Linked DNA regions of Solidesulfovibrio fructosivorans JJ]. The protein of the gene in region 2 interacts with the protein of the main gene of each other region in a pairwise test. Links are inferred from orthologs where the notes say so. Each region holds a gene or a part of one and is shown on either strand. Other genes may lie near its edges.

Region 1 (4,167 bases), on a different replicon or contig from region 2:
GCATGGCGACACCGGTCCCACGCTCGAGATATTTTCCTACGACGCCCTGGGCGATCGCCTCGAGGTGAACGCCAATACGCCGGGATTCGCCCATATCGCCTTCCTCGTGGACGATGTGGCGGCCAAGGCCCGCGAGATGCTCGACGCCGGCGGTTCTGCCGTCGGGGAACTGGCTTCGCGCGAGGTGCCGGGCGTGGGCAAGCTCACCTTCCGCTACATGCGCGATCCCGAGGGTAACATGATCGAGATCCAAAGCTGGGGCTAGCCGGCCCGGTTTCAGGAGTCATTTCCAGGCCGTTTCCAGACGCGCGCGGGTGCGCTATACCGCCTTGGGGCGGGGTGTCCCGCGCCCGAAGATTCTTACCCCCAAAAGCGACCATGTCCGATTTCGTCCATCTGCACTGCCATACCGAATACAGCCTCCTCGACGGGGCCATCCGCATCGGCGACCTCGTTAAGACCGCCAAGGGCTTCGGCTGCCCGGCCGCGGCCATCACCGACCACGGCAACCTTCACGGCGCGTTGATGTTCTACGACTACGCCAAGAAGGCGGACCTCAAGCCCATCATCGGCTGCGAGGTCTACGTGGCCAAGGAGGACCGGCGCAAAAAGGACGCCCGCTCCCCCCGCGACGCCGGTTACCACCTTGTGCTTTTGGCCAAGGACATGACCGGCTACCACAACCTGCTCAAGCTCGTTTCAAAAGGCCACCTCGAGGGCTTTCACTACAAGCCCCGCGTGGACAAGGAACTGCTCGGCCAGTACGGCGAGGGGCTTATCGCCCTGTCCGCCTGCCTCAAGGGCGAGATCAACCAGAAGCTTTTGCGGGAGAGCCGGGACGCGGCCGTGGCCACGGCCAGGGAGTACGCGGCCCTGTTTCCGGACCGATTCTACCTGGAGATCCAGGACAACGGCATTCCCGAACAGACCACGGTCAACAATTTCCTCATCGAGCTTTCCGACGACCTCAAGCTGCCGCTTGTCGCCACCAACGACTGCCACTACCTCCACGCCGACGACGCCGAGGCCCACGACATCCTGCTGTGCATCCAGACCGCCGCCTGCGTGGACGACGTCAAGCGCATGCGGTTCACCTCCAACGACCTCTACTATCGTTCCCCCGAGGAGATGGCCGAGGCCTTCAAGGATGTGCCCCAGGCCCTGGCCAACACCTGCGAGATCGCCGACCGCATCGACGTGAAGCTCGATTTCGACGGCTACCATTTTCCGGTCTACAAGGCTCCGCCCGGCAAGTCCCTTGACGACGTCATGAGCGACATGGCCCGGGAGGGCCTCAAAAAGCGCCTGGCCAAGATGCCGGAGGCGGACCCGAAGCAGTACTGGGAGCGCCTGGAGCTTGAACTCGGCGTCATCACGAAAATGGGCTTCCCGGGCTACTTCCTCATCGTCCAGGACTTCATCAACTGGGCCAAGGACCACGACATCCCCGTCGGGCCGGGGCGCGGCTCGGCGGCCGGGTCCCTGGTCGCCTATTCGCTGCGGATCACCAACCTCGATCCAATGCCCTACGACCTCTTCTTCGAGCGCTTCCTCAATATCGAGCGCGTGAGCATGCCCGATATCGACGTGGACTTCTGCGAACGCCGCCGCCACGAGGTGATCCGCTACGTCACCGAGCATTACGGCGCGGACGCCGTGGCCCAGATCACCACCTTCGGCACCATGAAGGCCAAGGGCGTGGTGCGCGACGTGGGCCGGGCCCTCGGCATGACCTTCGGCGAGACCGACCGCATCGCCAAGCTCATTCCCGAAGACCTCAAGATGACCATCGACAAGGCGCTGGAACTCGAGCCGGAACTCAAGACCCTTGTCCGCACCGATCCGCGCATTGCCCACCTCATCGATATTTCCCGCCGCCTGGAAGGCCTGGCCCGCCACGCCTCCACCCATGCCGCCGGCGTGGTCGTGTCCGACAAGGCCATGACCGAGTACGTGCCGCTCTATAAGGGAAAAAACAATGAAACCGTGACCCAGTGGGACATGAAGCGCGTGGAGAAGTCCGGACTGGTCAAGTTCGACTTCCTGGGGCTCAAAACCATCACGGTCATCGACGACGCGCTGAAAATCATCCGCGAGATGGGGGAGGAGCCGCCCGACTTCGAAACCCTGCCCATGACCGACCCGGCCACCTACGAACTCTTCGCCCGGGGCGACACCGACGGCATCTTCCAGGTGGAAAGCCAGGGCATGCGCAAATACCTGCGCATGCTCAAACCCAACTGCTTTGAAGACCTGATCGCCATGCTCGCCCTGTACCGCCCGGGACCGCTCGGGTCCGGCATGGTCGAGCTGTTCATCCGCCGCAAGCACGGCCTCGACCCGGTCGAGTATCCGCATCCGCTCCTGGAGGAGACGCTGAGGTCCACCTACGGCGTCATCGTCTACCAGGAACAGGTCATGAAGATCGCCCAGGTGCTGGCCAACTATTCGCTTGGCGGCGGCGACCTGCTGCGGCGCGCCATGGGCAAGAAAAACGCCGAGGAAATGTCCCGGCAGCGCGGCATCTTCGTGGAGGGCTGCGCCCAAAACAAGATCGACGCCAAGAAAGCCAACGAAATCTTCGACTTGATGGAGAAGTTCGCGGAGTACGGCTTCAACAAGTCCCACAGCGCCGCCTACGCCCAGATTTCCTACCAGACCGCCTACTTGAAGGCCCATTACCCCGTGGCCTTCATGGCGGCCCTGATGACCTCGGACATGGAAAATCAGGACAAGCTCCTGCAATATATCGCCGCCTGCCGCGCGGGCGACATCGAGCTGTGTCCCCCGGACGTCAACGCCGGCCTGCCGCACTTTTCCGTCAAGGACAACAAGATCCTCTACGGCCTGGCCGCCGTCAAAAACATCGGCCGCGACGCGGTGCTCGAAATCGCGGCCGAGCGCGAAAAGGACGGCCCCTTCAGCTCGCTGCTCGACCTCACCAGCCGCGTGAACATGCGCAAGGTCACCAAGCGCGTCATCGAGTACCTCATCAAATGCGGGGCCTGCGACGGCTTCGGCTGCACCCGGGCCGGGCTTTTCGCCGGCCTCGACCAGGCGGCGGCCGTGGGCCAGCGGCGGGCGGCCGAAAAGAGCGAAGGCCGGCTGTCGCTCATGGAGCTCGTGCCCGACAAGCCCAAGCCCACTGTGGGCCTGGGCCTTTCCTGCCCCGAGGCCGAGCTGCCCGAATGGCTCCACGAGGAGATGATGGCCTACGAGAAGGAAGCCCTCGGCTTCTACCTCACCAGCCATCCGCTCCTGGCCTACGAGCGCGACCTGCGCTCCATGCGCGTCACCACCCTGTCCCAGTGCGCCGGCCTCGAACCCGGCGTCGAGGTCAAGGTCCCCTGCATCTGCGTGACCACCAAGGAAATCATCACCAAGAAAGGCCAGAAAATGGCCTTCTGCAAGCTTGAGGATCATCTCGGCGGCGAGGCCGAGGTCGTCGTCTTCTCCGATTGCTACGCCCTTTGCCGCGAAAACCTGGCCGCCGACGCGCCGCTTTTCATCACGGCCAAGATCGGTCAGACCGAACAGACCGAAGGCGAAGCCAAGCCGCTCATCAAGTTGCAGGCCGTGCGCATCGATCCCCTGTCCAAGATCATCGGCGGCAGCGACGAGCCCGTGGAAATTTTTGTGGCCTGTCCCGAGGAAAAGCCCGTGCCCCTGGACCCTCTCGGCGACATCCTGCGCCGCTACCCCGGCCAGTGCTCCGTGCATCTCGTGCTGAGCCTGCCCAAAGCCGTCTGCCGGCTGCGCCTGGGGCCGGGCTATGGCGTCCGGCGCTGCCCGGAACTGCGCCGCGAACTGGACGATTTCGAGCACGGCATGGTGCCGGCCCGGCCGGCTGCCGTGCGGTAGCGCGCGGCAAGGGAGACGGCAGGGAAGGCGGCAGGGGAGAGGACCGGGCTCTGCCCGGACCCGCCGGGAGGCGAGCGCGCCCCCCGGACCCCCCGTCCGGTATGCTCTGGCGGGCGGAGGTGGGCTGGCCGGCCGGAGGCCGGAGAGTGGAAGATGGCGGCGGAATTTGCCGGGACGCTGCCGCCGCTTGCGCGGCAGGCTCGTCCCGGCAAATTCCGCCGCCACCACGCCGTCGCCCCTGCGGGGCGAAAGGGGTGGAGGAAGAGCTTTCCAGAGCCTTTTGAAGTGTTGGTCACCCCCCTTTAA
Region 2 (3,468 bases):
CCGGCCGCGCGGCCATTCGAGCAGGGTCATGGCCACCTTGAGTGCCGACTTGGGGCCGAGCCCAGGCAGGCGGGCGAGCTGTTCGACCAACTCCACCAGCGGCGCGGGCAATGTCGTCTGTACTGCCATTGTTGCGTTCTATCCGATGCTCTCGGTGAGGCAGCGTCCCGGGTTGACCGTCGGGGGCACAGTGTTTTCCGTTAAGGTCGACGCCGCGTTTTCGTTGGATTTCATCGGGGTTCGTCCGGATTCGTTCATGCGGCTGGCTGGTCGTTCGCCCCATACCAAAAGGCAATTCCCGGCTTCGGTTCGGGATATGCGCCAATGGCGAAATATCCTTCATACAACAGCAACACTTTGTCTTTATGAGAGAAAAATCTTCCACCATTTCCGAAAAAATGCCAGAAGCCTTTCATCCCTTACCGAATCCGCTTCCAACCCCTATTGAAAGTTTTTGAAGGGGGGCCAGGGGGAAACTTTTTGAAAAAAGTTTCCCCCTGGCCGCCGGAGGCGCCTCTAGAAAAGTCCCGGCATCTTGATGCCGCCGGTAAGCTGGCCCATTTCCTCTTCCATCATGGCCTTGGCCTTCTTGAGGCCGTCGTTGACGGCGGCGAGCACCAGGTCCTGGAGCATCTCCACGTCATTCGGGTCCACGACGGTCTTGTCGATGGCGATGGACTTGAGCTCATTGGCCCCGGACACCACCGCCGTGACCATGCCGCCGCCGGCCGATCCCTCGATGGTGCGTTCTTGAAGCTCTTCTTGAAGTTTCGCCATTTTCTTTTGCATTACCTGGGCTTGGCGCACCAGCTCGTTCATTCCCTTCATGGTGAACCTTCCTTGTGTCCCGCTGTCAGCGGGGCTTGCGTTCGATGATCTCGGCGTCGAAATCGGAAACAGCCTGACGCACTTCGGGCCGGCTGTCGATATAGGCGCTGAGCGTTTCGCCGGACATACGGCCCGTGTCTGGCTCGGCCGTATCCACGCGCACGGCGACGCCGGGGCCGAAATATTGGGCGGCCAGGGCATCGAGCTGGCGCAGTTTGTCCGGATGGCTGAGCTGGCTGCGATGAAAGGCGTTGGTGCAGAGGATGCGCACCTGGCCGGGTTCGGGGTCCGGGACAAATTCGCCGCGCGCCTGCTTGAGCCCGGAGATTTCACCGCTTTTCATGGCAAAACGCTTGAATCCGTCCCAGTTTCGGGGCCCGGACGGGGCAGCGGTCGCACTCTGGGGGGGAGCCGGATGTTCGGCCACGGCGGCATGGCCGGCGGCGGACGGCGATTGCCTCGCGGCATAACCTCCCTGCCCGTGGGGTGGCGGCGCTGCGGTTCCGGTCGAAGCGCCTGGAGCGGGCGTGGACGGCGACGGCGCGAAACGACGCGGCGCGGGGCGGGACGAGCCCTGGGGATGGCCCCCATGCGACTGCGCTCCGTAGGGCGTCCCCGGCCCGGCCGGAGACCGGGGGGAAGTCCCGCTTGCGGGCGCGCCGCCCGGAGCGGACCCGGCCGAACGCTCCGGCGGGACGGAACAGGAGGCAAGATTTTGCAGGGGGAGCAGGTTCGGCAGATAGGCCATGTTGAGCAGCAGCAGTTCCAGGGACAGGGCCGGCTCCAGGCTGGTCAGCACCCGGCGCTGGCCTTCCAGCGTCATCTGCCAACAGGCGTGGATGTGGGCCGCGTCGAATTTGCCGGCCCAATCGAGCCAAAGCCCGCTGTCCTCGGCCGGCAGATCGACCACGGACAGTCCTTTTTGCCCGGCCTGGCGCAATAAAAACAGATTGCGCCACATGCCAGCCAACTCCCGCAGAAAAAAACCGATGTCCAGGCCCTTCTCCAGCACTTGGCGCAACAACTCCACCACGGCCGGGCCGTCCTGGGCGTGGATGGCTTCGATCAGCCCGAAAAAAATGTCCTGACCGGCCAGCCCCAGCACCCCTCGGGCATCGGCTTCGGTCAGTTCCGCCCCGCCAAGGGCCAGCACCTGCCCCAGAAGCGACATGGAATCGCGTACGCTGCCCGCGCCGCGCCGGGCGATGAGGCTTACGGCCGTGGATTCGTAATGGATGGCCTCGCGGTCGAGCACGCCGGCCAGATGGACCTCGAGCTCGGGCTGGGCCAGGCGCTTGAACAGGAAATGCTGGCAACGGCTGATGATGGTGGCCGGAAATTTGTGGGCCTCTGTGGTGGCCAGGATGAAGGTGACCCGGGCGGGCGGCTCCTCCAAGGTCTTTAAAAGCGCGTTAAAGGCCGCCGTGGACAGCATGTGGGCTTCATCGATGATGAAGACCTTGTAGCGGCTCTGGAGCGGCGCGTAGCCCACGTCTTCCTTGAGCTTGCGGGCGTCCTCCACCTTGCCGTGGGTGGCGGCGTCGATCTCGATGACGTCCGGGGAAACGCCGGCCGTGATCTGACGGCACTGGGAACAGACGTTGCAGGGTTCGGCCGTGGGCGCGCTCTCGCAGTTGAGCGCCTTGGCCAGCACGCGGGCGAGCGTCGTCTTGCCCACGCCGCGCGTGCCGCTGAAAAGGTAGGCCGGCGCGATCTTGTCCTCGGCCGCGGCCCGGGACAGGATGCGCTTGATGGCGTCCTGGCCGGCGACGTCGGCGAAACGCTGGGGCCTGTATTTGGCGGTAAGACTGGTGGTGCTCATGAAGGGTATCCGGGCGGCCCCGCTTTTGGGGACCGCCCGGGTGTAGTACTACAGACCGTACTTGTACAGCCAGTCGGCATGGGCCGGATTTTCGCCCTTGACGACCTTGAAGAAGGCCGTCTGGAGCGCCTTGGCCACCGGACCGGCATGGCCTTCGCCGATGACGCGGCGGTCGACGGCCCGGATAGGGGTCAGTTCGGCGGCCGTTCCGGTGAAGAAGACTTCGTCGGCCACGTAGACCTCGTCGCGGGTGAAGAACTGCTCCACCACCTCGTAGCCGAGTTCGCGAGCCACGGTAAGGACGCTGTCGCGGGTGATGCCGGCCAGGACCGTGGTCAGGGGCGGCGTTTTGATGACGCCGTCCTTGACGATGAAGATATTCTCGCCCGAGCCCTCGGCCACATAGCCGGCGGCGTCGAGCATCATGGCCTCGTCGAACCCGTCGGCCAGGGCTTCCATCTTGGCCAGCACCGAGTTGACGTAGTTGCCGGCGGCCTTGGCCTTGGTCATCATGGAGTTGACGTGGTAGCGGGTGTAGCTCGAGGTGCGGATGCTGATGCCCTTTTCCAAGGCTTCCGCGCCGAGGTAGGCCCCCCACGGCCACACGGCAATGGACAGCCGGATGGGGTTGTCGGCGGGATTGACGCCCATGGAGCCGAAACCGACGAACACCAGCGGCCGGATGTAACCGGCGGCCATCTTGTTGGCCTTGAGGGTTTCCACGCAGGCGGCGGCTACCTGTTCTTGGGTGAAAGGAATGGTCAGTCCCAGGATCTTGGCGGACCCGAACAGCCGGGCCGTGTGTTCCTTGAGGCGGA

What was found.
Region 1: the proteins of dnaX (region 2) and dnaE interact in binary tests that used the Escherichia coli proteins (3 or more experiments, as listed by UniProt). The link is inferred for Solidesulfovibrio fructosivorans JJ] from one-to-one orthologs.

What each region holds. Positions count from the first base shown.
Region 1 is NZ_AECZ01000025.1:66-4,232, reverse strand. The notes cover bases 1-4,061. They hold dnaE (DNA polymerase III subunit alpha), read left to right. Parts: upstream 1-378; coding sequence 379-3,861; downstream 3,862-4,061. Other genes in these bases: DESFRDRAFT_RS15355 (VOC family protein), read left to right, coding at 1-265. UniProt on the Escherichia coli protein: DNA polymerase III is a complex, multichain enzyme responsible for most of the replicative synthesis in bacteria. This DNA polymerase also exhibits 3' to 5' exonuclease activity. The alpha chain is the DNA polymerase catalytic subunit.
Region 2 is NZ_AECZ01000001.1:10,237-13,704, reverse strand. Bases 253-3,207 are described here. They hold dnaX (DNA polymerase III subunit gamma/tau), read right to left. Parts: upstream 2,651-3,207; coding sequence 854-2,650; downstream 253-853. Other genes in these bases: DESFRDRAFT_RS00040 (branched-chain amino acid transaminase), read right to left, coding at 2,699-3,207; DESFRDRAFT_RS00050 (YbaB/EbfC family nucleoid-associated protein), read right to left, coding at 517-828; DESFRDRAFT_RS22440 (hypothetical protein), read right to left, coding at 255-416. Outside these bases: recombination mediator RecR, read right to left, coding at 1-129; more of DESFRDRAFT_RS00040, read right to left, coding at 3,208-3,468. UniProt on the Escherichia coli protein: Part of the beta sliding clamp loading complex, which hydrolyzes ATP to load the beta clamp onto primed DNA to form the DNA replication pre-initiation complex.